DNA from 2 places in the Streptomyces sp. NPDC033180 genome. Region 2 is predicted to be linked to the other one. Evidence: predicted binding sites of a transcription regulator. Region 2 holds the regulator's gene; the other holds the start of a gene.

Region 1 (5,746 bases), on a different contig from region 2:
GACGACCACCAGGGTGCCGAGCTTGGTCTTGATGGAGAACGGCCGCAGCCCGCCGAAGGGACCTGTCATCGGAACGGTCACCTCAGGGGGTCGGGGTCTCCAGGGCGTACCCGACGCCGTGCACCGTACGGATCCGTTCGGCGCCGATCTTCCGGCGCAGCGCCTTGATGTGGCTGTCGACGGTCCGGGTGCCGGACGCGTCCGCCCAGTCCCACACCTCGGCGAGCAGCTGCTCGCGGGAGAGGACCGCACGCGGGGTGTTGGCCAGGCAGACCAGGAGGTCGAACTCCGTAGGCGTCAGGTGCACGTCCTCGCTGCGGACCCTGACGCGCCGCTGAGCGTGGTCGATCTCCAGCTCGCCGAGCCGCAGGATGCCGCTGCGCGGGGTGGTGGCGGCCAGGGCGGCCCGCTCGACCCTGCGCAGCAGGACGTGCACGCGGGCCGCGAGCTCCCGCATGGAGAACGGCTTGGTCATGTAGTCGTCGGCGCCGACGCCGAGCCCGACCAGCATGTCCGTCTCGTCGTCGCGTGCCGTCAGCATGAGGACCGGAACCGGCCGCTGGGCCTGCACCCGACGGCACACTTCCAGGCCATCGAAGCCCGGCAGCATGATGTCCAGGATCAGCAGATCGGGCTGCCAGGCCTGCGCGGTGTCGACCGCCGACGGGCCGTCTCCCGCCGTTTGCACTACGAAACCCTCGGCGCGTAGCCGGGCGGCGATGGCGTCGACGATCGTCGGGTCGTCCTCGACCACCAGAACCCGGCGCTGGGCGCCGGGCATCGCCGCCGTCGCGCCGTTGTGGGAGGTGTGTGTCTGCTCCATCGCCCGCCCCTGACACTGATCGCTTGTGTTCGGTCAGCAGAGTACGGGTCGCGAAGGCACCTCGGCTACGCAGCCCTTACGCCGAGATGAACCACGTCGGGTACGCCTCGGGCAACGGGGATCTCTTCCGTCCGTACCGACTGGAACCCGGCATTCCGTAGAGCGAAGTCGAAAGTGGACGAGGGCTGGGCGGACCACACGGCGAGCACACCACCGGGCTTGAGGCGGGCCTGACAGGCAGCCAGACCGGCAGGCGAGTAGAGGGAGTTGTTGTCCTCCGTCACCGTCCAGTCCGGGCCGTTGTCGATGTCGAGACAGAGCGCGTCGTACGTTTTCGGGGTGCCGTCACAGGCGTCGGCGCCCAGGACGTGGGCCACGAGGTCTGTGTGCAGAATCTCTGTGCGCGGATCGGCGAGCGCGGCGCCGGACAGCCGGGCAAGCGGGGCGTCCGCCCCCGAGCAGTGCCAGTCGATGATGGCCTGCTCGCGCTCCACGACCGTGATGCGGCCCCAGCGCGGGTCGGCCGCCGCGTGGGCGAGGGAGAAGCCGACTCCCAGGCCGCCGATGAGCAGGGCGGGGTCCCGGGGGCCGTCCAGCGCGTCGTACGCCGCGTCGACGAGCAGCCGCTCCGAGCGGCCGTCCGAAGTGTCCATGAGGAAACAGCCGTTGGCGATGATCTGCAGCAGCGCACCATGGCGCCGCAGGACGACTTCGCCGTACGGGCCCTCACGCCTGTCGATCACGACGGGGGCGGTGGTGTGGGGGTGCATGGCGGCCAGGGTATGACCGGTGGAGGTGCGGCTCGAGGGGGACGCGAAGACGGCCTTTCGGGTTGCTGTGATTTGCGTCTCACGTGTCCCGGGCCGTGGCACGGGTCATAGACACCGCCGGAAAGATCGGCAAAGGGTGGACATGACGGAAGGAGCGTCTCACCTTGGATCTGAGCGTGTCGGCCGCCCCCACGGCGCCCGACGGGAGTGCCCCACCCGACAAGAGCGCCCCGCCCGGCCTGGACGGCATCCCGCGGCAACGGCCCCGCGCGCCCGAGTCGACCGCGTCCGGGTCGACCGCGTCCGGGTCGACCGCGTCTGAGTCGACCGCCTTCGAGGCGACCGCGCCCGGCCGTCGCCCGCGCCTCCTTCGTCTCCTCCCGACCCCCACGGGTACGCCCTTCACGTTCGGCTATGCGGCGGTCCTCGCCGTGACGTCACTCCTGACCTCGTACGCGGACCCGTCCCTCATCTCGGCCCTGCACCGGCACTCCAGCACGGATGTCGCGCACCTGGCGCAGGAGCCCCTGCTCGTCCTGGTGGCCAGCGCGCTGTGGATCGCGGGCGGCATCGCGTCGCCGTACGCGATCGGCTTCCTGCTCGTCCTCACGGCTCTGGAGCGCCGCATCGGCGCGCTGCGGACGGCGGGCGTCTTCCTGCTCGGGCATGTCGTGGCCACCCTCGCGACCGAGGTCCCGGTCGGCCTCTCGGTCCTCGCGGGCCATCTGCCCGACAGCTCACTGCACCGTCTCGACTACGGCATCAGCTTCGGTGTCGCGGCGAGCGTCGGCGCGCTGGCCGGTCTTTTCAGGCCGTGGCTGCGGTGGCTGGTGCTCGCCGGGTTCGGCGGAATGCTGATCGACGACCTGATCGCGTTCACGGACCCGATGACGAACTGGGGCCACCTGCTCGCGCTGTCGCTCGGCGTCGCCACGTGGCCGCTGGTGCGGCGGTGGCGCCGACCCGCCTGAGGGCGGAGAGCCCCTGGCATTCGCATTCCCGCACGTGTCGCAGTGATCGCTCACAGCGAACACCCTTTGGGGAACATTCAAGGACTCACGAGCATTGAGTCCACATAGCTCAACTTGAATGCCGAAGGGGAGATCATGTCTGCTGAGTCCGCTGAGTCAAAGGCCACCACACCGCTCGCGTTGCCCGTGCTGCCGCTCGACGACGAGGTTGTCCTGCCCGGCATGGTGGTTCCGTTCGACCTGTCCGACACCGAGGTGCGCGCCGCGGTGGAGGCGGCCCAGGCGGCCGCACGCTCCACTGGGAGCAGCAAGCCGCAGGTCCTTCTTGTTCCGCGCATCGACGGGACGTACGCCGCGACCGGCGTCCTCGGCACCGTCGAGCAGGTCGGCCGCCTCTCCGACGGTGACCCCGGCGCCCTGATCCGCGGCCGTGGCCGCGTGCACATCGGCGCAGGGACGACCGGGCCGGGCGCCGCGCTCTGGGTGGAGGGGCTCAAGGTCGACGAGACCGTCCCCGACCCCCTCCCCGGTGCCGTCGCCGAGCTGGTCAAGGAGTACAAGGCGCTCGCCACCAGCTGGCTGAAGAAGCGCGGGGCCTGGCAGGTCGTCGACCGTGTCACGCAGATCGACGATGTCTCCGCGCTCGCCGACAACTCCGGATACTCCCCCTTCCTCTCCACCCAGCAGAAGATCGAACTCCTGGAGACCGACGACCCGGCCGCCCGCCTGAAGCTCGCCACCGAGCAGCTGCGCGAGCACCTCGCCGAGCAGGACGTGGCCGAGTCCATCGCCAAGGACGTCCAGGAAGGCGTGGACAAGCAGCAGCGCGAGTTCCTCCTTCGCCGCCAGCTCGACGCCGTGCGCAAGGAGCTGCGCGAGATCAACGGCGACAGCAACGACGCAGCAGAGGAGTCCGACGACTACCGCACCCGCGTCGAGGCCGCCGACCTCCCCGAGCACGTCCGCGAGGCCGCCCTCAAGGAGGTCGACAAGCTGGAGCGGTCCAGCGACCAGTCGCCCGAGGGCTCCTGGATCAGGACCTGGCTCGACACCGTCCTCGAACTGCCCTGGAACGAACGCACCGAGGACGAGTACGACATCAAGGGCGCCCAGAACGTCCTCGACGCCGAGCACGCGGGCCTTGAGGACGTGAAGGAGCGCATCACCGAGTACCTCGCGGTGCGCAAGCGGCGCTCCGACCGCGGCCTCGGGGTCGTGGGCGGCCGTCGCGGCGGCGCGGTGCTCGCCCTGGTGGGCCCGCCCGGCGTCGGCAAGACGAGCCTCGGAGAGTCCGTCGCGCATGCCATGGGCCGCAAGTTCGTGCGGGTCGCGCTCGGCGGCGTACGCGACGAGGCGGAGATCCGCGGACACCGTCGTACGTACGTCGGCGCGCTGCCAGGACGGATCGTGCGGGCCATCAAGGAGGCCGGGTCCATGAACCCGGTCGTGCTCCTCGACGAGATCGACAAGGTGGGCTCCGACTACCGCGGTGACCCGGCCGCCGCCCTCCTCGAAGTCCTCGACCCGGCGCAGAACCACACGTTCCGCGACCACTACCTGGAGGTCGAGCTAGACCTGAGCGACGTCGTCTTCCTGGCGACGGCGAACGTCCTCGAATCCATCCCCGAAGCGCTGCTGGACCGCATGGAGCTGGTCAGGCTCGACGGGTACACCGAGGACGAGAAGGTCGTCATCGCCCGCGACCACCTGCTCCCGCGCCAGCTGGAGCGGGCAGGCCTGGAGACGGACGAGGTGACCCTGGACGAGAGCGCGCTGCGCAAGCTCGCGGGGGAGTACACCCGGGAAGCGGGCGTACGGAACCTGGAGCGGTCCGTGGCGCGGCTGCTCCGCAAGGTCGCGGCGCAGCACGAACTGGGCGAGCGGGAGCTGCCGTTCACCGTCGGCGACGACGATCTGCGCGGCCTCATCGGGCGCCCGCACCACGTCCCCGAGTCCGCGCAGGACCCGGCCGAGCGGCGCACGGCGGTGCCGGGCGTGGCGACCGGGCTCGCGGTCACCGGCGCGGGCGGTGACGTCCTCTTCGTGGAGGCGTCGCTCGCCGATCCGGAGACCGGCGCCGCCGGCCTCACCCTGACCGGTCAGCTCGGCGACGTGATGAAGGAGTCCGCGCAGATCGCGCTCTCCTTCCTGCGCTCGCGCGGCGCCGAACTGGAGCTGCCCGTCGCCGACCTGAAGGAACGCGGCGTGCACATCCACTTCCCGGCGGGCGCGGTCCCCAAGGACGGGCCGAGCGCGGGCGTCACCATGACGACCGCCCTCGCGTCGCTGCTGAGTGGCCGTCTCGTCCGTACGGATGTGGCCATGACCGGTGAGGTCTCGCTGACCGGGCGCGTCCTGCCGATCGGTGGCGTCAAGCAGAAGCTGCTCGCCGCGCACCGGGCCGGGATCACCACGGTGATCATCCCGAAGCGGAACGAGGCCGACCTGGACGACGTCCCCGCGGAGATCCTGCAGAAGCTGGACGTGCACCCGGTGACGGATGTCCGTCAGGTGCTCGAACTGGCCCTGACCGAGGCCGAGGTGAGGGTTCCGGCCGCCGCGTGACGGAGGAGGCCGGTCAGCGCGGGCCCGGGACCCCTCGAGGGGTCCCGGGCCCGCGTGCCGAGAGCGGCGTGCTCAGCCGTTGGCGAGCGCCCGCACCCTGTCCAGGGCGCCGTTGAACTTGTTGTGGTCCCCGACCGTCGGGCCCGTCGAGGTGTACTGCCACATCGTGTGGAAGCCCCACCCGGCGGGCAGCTCACCCGGCGATGTGTTGTAACGCGCGATCCACAGCGGGTTGTTGGCCGCGAAGCCGCCGTAGTTGCCGGTGCACTGCTTCCACCAGCTGGTGGCCGTGTAGATCACCGCGTGCCGGCCGGTGCGTGCCTTGTACTGGTTCAGGAAGTCACGGATCCAGGTGACCATCGCGGACTGTGACTTGCCGAAGCAGGCCGCCCCGTACGGATTCCACTCGATGTCCAGCGCGCCCGGCAGTGTCCTGCCGTCGCGGGACCAGCCGCCGCCGTTGTCCACGAAGTAGTTGGCCTGGGTGGCGCCGCTCGTCGTGTCGGGCGTGGCGAAGTGGTAGGCGCCGCGGATCATGCCCACGTTGTACGAACCGTTGTACTGCTGGGCGAAGTACGGGTTCTTGTAGTACGTGCCCTCGGTGGCCTTCACGTAGG
Region 2 (5,746 bases):
CTCGAAGAGACCCCCTACGCCCCCGCCACCGACGGCATCACCGGCGTCCAGCGCACCATAGCCAGGCTCCTCATCGAGGGCCACGTGGACGAAGCGATCGCCCGCCGCCTCGGCATGAACGTCCGCACCTGCCGATCCCACATCGCTAAGATCGCCGCAGCCCTGGGCAGTGGAAGCCGAGCTCAACTCGGCTATCTGATCGCACAGTCCGGGATCCTGGACAAAGAGCACTGACCTAGGTGAGGGGAGCGAGCGATACGTGACGGATGAGCCCCATGCCCACGGGTCCGATGAACCGTGCGAGACGGGCCTTTCCTTGTACACACGCGCTCTGTCGGAGGGCCGCATCCGAAGGGAGGAGGCCGAAGCAACGCCCTGCCTGATCGCATTCGGCCTCCTGCACGCCGACACCGAGGACGCGGGGTGGCTGCGGCCCACTGCTCCCGCCGTAGCTCTCCCCCGATTGCTCGAGCCCATCGAGGAAGGCATCGTCCATCAGCGGCATCGCGGCACCAAGCTGGCCAACGCGTTCTAGTCGCTCATGGCCGACGCCCCCCGCCAGGCCGCACCCTCGGACCGTTCCGCCGTCACCGTCTGCGTGGCCTCCCCCAGATCCAGGAGGCGGTGGCACGGGCACTGGCCGACTCCAGCCAAGAGCTGCTGTCCATCCAACCTGGTGGATACCGACCTCCTGAGGCGCTGGCCCAGTCCCTGGCAGACGCGCGGGGCGATCCGTCTCCCCGTCCTCGTCGAGCACCTCGCCGCCGCCTTCGATTGCTTGTGGGGCCTGGCCACCCCTATGTACCCGCATTCGATGCAGCTACCTGCGGGTAACGGCGTCACCACCCGACAGCAAGCCATAGCCGCCCTCCTCGTCGAGGGGCTCACAGACTCGGAGATCTCGGCTCGCCTCGGTATGAACGTGCGCACGACCCGCGTCCATATCGCCAAGCTCGCCGCCGCCCTCGAAAGCCGCAGCAGAGCCCAACTCGGCTACCTCATCGGCCGTTCGGGAATCCTGGACCAGGGGAAGTGACACGCCACCCACACATCGATCCTGCCCGTGACGCAACTGCCGCTACGTAGAATCGCGTCGCTTCAACAAAGCAGGACGGGGGCACGACATGTCCGTAGAGCACATACCGCACGGCGTCGAGCAATGGGCGGGTCCGCGATGCACCGATTGCGTGTCGCCTACTGCATCGCGCTCACAGCGACGGTCTGCGCCTTCTCGTTCGGTGCCGAGGCCTTCGTCAACGGCTTCGGCTCCGGGAGCGTGTTCGTCCGGTCCACCCTGATCTGGCTGGGCCTCGCCGCTGCTGGCGGCCCGTGTACTGGGGCAGCAGCTCGGCTGGGCCATCCCGCCGGTGTCGGTTCTCTTTCTGGTGTGGTTCCCCCACTACTGGTGGGACTGGACGGCCAACCCGCCCGGTGACCTGTTCAGCTGGGCTGCTGCCGCGATCGCTCTGGGTCTCGGAGTCACCGCGACCGCGGCAACTCCCTGGCGAAGGAAGACCTTTTTCCGCGGGGCCCGCGGCGGCGCCCACTGAAGCCCTCAGCCCCCCGCATGCAACCGCCGATGCAACTCCCTGATCTGCGAGGTCAGTTCTGGGGCCGGTCCCTCCACCCTCACCCCCGGTGCGATCTCACCGATCGGGAGTGAGTTCACCGGGGGCGGTGGGGCGCCCAGTTCCTTCAGCCACCGGGACAGTTGCTCCGACGACGCCGCGTACACGATTCGGCCCAGGCCCACCCAGCCGTGGGCCGCCGCGCACATGGGGCAGTGTTCGCCCGACGTGTAGACCGTTGCCTTCGCGCGGTCCTCGGGGGTCAGGTGCTGCGCCGACCAGCGGGCCAGTTCGAACTCCGGGTGGCGGGTGTGGTCCCCGTCCGCCACTCGGTTGCGGTCCTCCTTCAGGACCTCGCCGGCCGCCGATGCCAGGAGTGAGCCGAAGGGTTCGTCGCCCGCCTCCAGGGCCTCCCGCGCCAGTTCCACGCAGCGGCGCAGATGCTTCAGGTCCCGTTCGTCCATCAGGATTCCGTCCACGTTCGTAGTAGGTCCTCGCGTTCCGCCGCCCTCGGCGTCCCGCCCTCGTGGCGCCTGCCCCACTCCGCCATCGCCGCCAGCGTCGTCAGCAGCGTGCCCGCGCCCTGCGTCAGGCGGGACAGGAGCTCGCGGGAGAGTTCGTACTCCGCCCGGGAGTAACCCGTCGCCGCCGCCGTGTACACCGTGAGGTCCGTGTCTCCGTCGGCGTCCGAGACGCGCAGCGTCATCGTCGGCGCCTCGTCGCCCCCACCGAGGCCCACCGTCAGCGCCAGGCCCACCAGCACGCCCACGTTGCGCTTGAGGGACTTCACGGGGACGTCCCGCGCCGCCAGCGCGTGGACGTCCTCCCAGGGCCACAGGCCGTCCTGCTTTTCGCCCAGGGCCACCACGCCCTCCGGCGTCAGCCGCACCCCCGCCGCGAGCCCCGACGGCTTCGCGCCCACGTACACATCACCCTCGGCGATCCAGAACAGTCCCACCATGGCCATGGTGAGTCCTCCACTTCCCCCGGCAACAGACAGCAAGACGTCGGGGCCGGGAGGTTGACACCTCCCGGCCCCGACAAGAGCGTACGAAATCTACTGCTCCGACGACCTCTTGGGCCGCCACACCACCAGCGCGCTCGCCTGCTGCACGTCCTGGTACGGAACCAGGTCGCGGCGGTACGACGCGTGCACCGCCGCCTCGCGCTGCTGCATCGCCGCGGCAGCGCCCTCCACGGCGGAGGACAGTTCGACCACCCTCGCCTGCAGCGCCGCGACCTGGTTCTCCAGCTCGATGATGCGCTTGATGCCGGCGAGGTTGATGCCCTCTTCCTGCGACAACTGCTGCACCGTGCGCAGCAGTTCGATGTCGCGGGCCGAATAGCGCCGGCCACGGCCCGCCGTGCGGTCCGGGGAGACCAGACCGAGGCGGTCGTACTGGCGCAGGGTCTGCGGATGCAGGCCGGAAAGCTGGGCGGCCACTGAGATGACGTAGACCGGCGTCTCGTCGGTCAGTTGGTACGCCCGCCCGAAATTGGACTGTCGACGACGGCCGTCCATCTCATGCTCCCTTCGCGGCCTGGAACAGTTCTGCCCGCGGATCGTCGTCCGCAGTCGCCTCGCGGTAGGTCTCCAGGGCTTCCTTCGCGGAGTCCGACAACGACGTCGGGACCGATACCTCCACCGTCACCAGCAGATCGCCCCGCGAACCGTCCTTGCGGACCGCGCCCTTGCCCCGCGCCCGCATCGTACGACCGTTGGGGGTGCCCGGAGGCAGCTTCAGGGTGACCGGCGGGCCGCCCAGGGTGGGGACCTTCACCTCGCCGCCCAGTGCCGCCTCGGCGAACGTCACCGGCACCGTCACCGTGAGGTTGTCGCCCTTGCGGCCGAAGACCGGGTGGGTGTCGACGTGCACGACCACGTACAGGTCGCCCGCAGGGCCGCCCCGTTCACCGGGGCCGCCCTTGCCGCGCAGGCGGATGCGCTGGCCGTCACTGACCCCGGCCGGGATCCGCACCTGCATCGTGCGCGACGACTTCGCGCGGCCCGAGCCCTTGCAGACCTCGCACGGGTCCTGGGCGATGAGCCCACGGCCCTTGCAGTCCACGCAGGGGTCGGTCAACGAAAATCCGCCGCCGCCTCCCCGCGTGACCTGTCCCGTGCCGACGCAGGTCGGGCACACGCGCGGTGTGCCGTTCTTGTCGCCGGTGCCGGAACAAGCCTTGCAGGGAGCCTGGGAGGACATCCGGAGCGGGACCGTGGCCCCGTCCACCGCCTCCGTGAAGCTCAGCGTGACCTCGGACTCGACGTCCTGGCCGCGCCGGGGCTGCGTACGCGTGCCCGCGCCGCCCGCGCCCGTGCCGCCTCGGTTGAACAGGCCCCCGAAGACGTCACCCAGACCGCCCCCGAAGCCACCGCCGGCGCCGCCCGCTCCACCGCCCGGGGCGCCGCCTCCGAAGAGGTCGCCCAGGTCGAAGTTGAAGGAGCCTCCGGCACCGCCGCCTCCGGGACCCGCCCGGAAGCCGCCGTTGCCGAAGAGAGCACGCGCTTCGTCGTACTCCTTGCGCTTCTTGGGGTCACCGAGGATGTCGTTCGCCTCGGAGATCTCCTTGAAGCGCTCTTCCGCCTTGGTGTTGCCCTTGTTGGCGTCCGGGTGGTTCTCGCGTGCGAGTTTCCGGTACGCCTTCTTGATCTCGGCCTCGGTGGCGTCCTTGGGGACGCCGAGGACCTTGTAGTAGTCCTTCTCGATGAAGTCCTTGGTGCTCATCCCCGACGTCCCTCCTCTCGCTTCACAACAACTCCGATACGTCAGCCCTCGTCCGGGCCGCCACCGGTCTCCTTGTCCTCCGCCTTGTCGGCGGAGTCCGTGGGAGCGGCGGTCGCATCGTCCTCCGCGGCCCCCTTGACCGTCTGCGCGCCCGGCTGCGGCTCGGCCACGGCCACCCGCGCGGGGCGGATGGTGCGCTCACCGATGCGGTACCCCGGCTGCAGGATCGCGACGCACGTCGTCTCGGTGACGTCGGGCGCGTACGAGTGCATCAGGGCTTCGTGGATCGTCGGGTCGAAGGGCTCGCCCTCCTTGCCGAACTGCTGGAGGCCCATCTTGGCGACCACCGTCTCCAGCGCCTCCGCCACCGACTTGAACCCGCCGACCAGCTCGCCGTGTTCACGGGCGCGGCCGACGTCGTCGAGGGTCGGGAGGAGTTCGGACAGGAGGTTCGCCGCGGCGATCTCCTTGACCGTCACCTTGTCCCGCTCCACCCGGCGGCGGTAGTTCTGGTACTCCGCCTGGAGCCGCTGGAGGTCCGCCGTGCGCTCGCCGAGCGCCGTACGCACCTGGTCCAGCTGTGCGATCAGACCCACATCCTGGGCGGACTGAGCCGTCGTGCTGCTTGCTGCGTCCCCGGCCGGGGCCGCCGGGCCCTCCTCGGTGGAGGGCTCGGCGGCCTGCGGCGCCGCGTCATCAGGGGTGGCGCCGGAGGGGACGTCAGGCTTCTCGGCGTTGTCGCCGAAGCCCGGAGTCTCCTCGGTCATGCGGCGCCGCCCTTCGAGTCGTTCGGCTTCTCGTCGTCGACGATCTCGGCGTCGACCACGTCGTCGTCCTTGGACATGTTCGGGGCCTCTTCGCCCTCGGCACCCGGGGCAGCGCCCTCGGCACCGGCGGCCTGCGCGTCCGCGTACATGGCCTGGCCGAGCTTCTGCGAGACGGCCGCGACCTTCTCGGTGGCCGTGCGGATCTCCGCCGTGTCGTCGCCCTTGAGCTTCTCCTTCAGCTCTTCGACGGCCGACTCGACCTCGGTCTTCACGTCACCGGGGACCTTGTCCGCGTTGTCGGTGAGGAACTTCTCCGTCTGGTAGACGAGCTGCTCGCCCTGGTTGCGGGACTCGGCGGCCTCGCGGCGCTTGTGGTCCTCGTCCGCGTACTGCTCGGCCTCCTGGCGCATGCGGTCGACCTCGTCCTTCGGCAGCGAGGAGCCGCCGGTGACGGTCATCTTCTGCTCCTTGCCGGTGCCGAGGTCCTTGGCCGTCACGTGCATGATGCCGTTGGCGTCGATGTCGAAGGCGACCTCGATCTGCGGGACACCGCGCGGGGCCGGCGGCAGGCCCGTGAGCTCGAACATTCCGAGCTTCTTGTTGTACGCCGCGATCTCGCGCTCGCCCTGGTAGACCTGGATCTGGACGGACGGCTGGTTGTCCTCGGCCGTCGTGAAGATCT

The links. The regulator HspR, encoded in region 2, represses chaperone genes until heat shock. The targets are predictions, from matches to a motif close to TTGAGNNNNNNNNNCTCAA.
Region 1: the regulator HspR is predicted to act here: its motif matches at 2,659-2,677, upstream of lon (endopeptidase La).

Annotation. Positions count from the first base shown of each region.
Region 1 is NZ_JBVIPU010000005.1:287,553-293,298, forward strand. Features, by position in the region: gene ACZ5WE_RS17840 (sensor histidine kinase) at 1-69, opposite strand, end outside; gene ACZ5WE_RS17845 (response regulator transcription factor) at 83-823, opposite strand; gene ACZ5WE_RS17850 (spermidine synthase family protein) at 889-1,593, opposite strand; gene ACZ5WE_RS17855 (rhomboid-like protein) at 1,758-2,564, shown strand; gene lon (endopeptidase La) at 2,700-5,129, shown strand; gene ACZ5WE_RS17865 (lysozyme) at 5,202-5,746, opposite strand, start outside.
Region 2 is NZ_JBVIPU010000003.1:402,350-408,095, reverse strand. Features, by position in the region: gene ACZ5WE_RS12620 (helix-turn-helix transcriptional regulator) at 1-234, shown strand, start outside; gene ACZ5WE_RS12615 (hypothetical protein) at 317-535, shown strand; gene ACZ5WE_RS12610 (helix-turn-helix domain-containing protein) at 815-1,036, shown strand; gene ACZ5WE_RS12605 (hypothetical protein) at 1,368-1,550, shown strand; gene ACZ5WE_RS12600 (nucleoside deaminase) at 1,556-2,032, opposite strand; gene ACZ5WE_RS12595 (hypothetical protein) at 2,032-2,535, opposite strand; gene ACZ5WE_RS12590 (heat shock protein transcriptional repressor HspR) at 2,626-3,090, opposite strand; gene dnaJ (molecular chaperone DnaJ) at 3,092-4,297, opposite strand; gene grpE (nucleotide exchange factor GrpE) at 4,339-5,064, opposite strand; gene dnaK (molecular chaperone DnaK) at 5,061-5,746, opposite strand, start outside.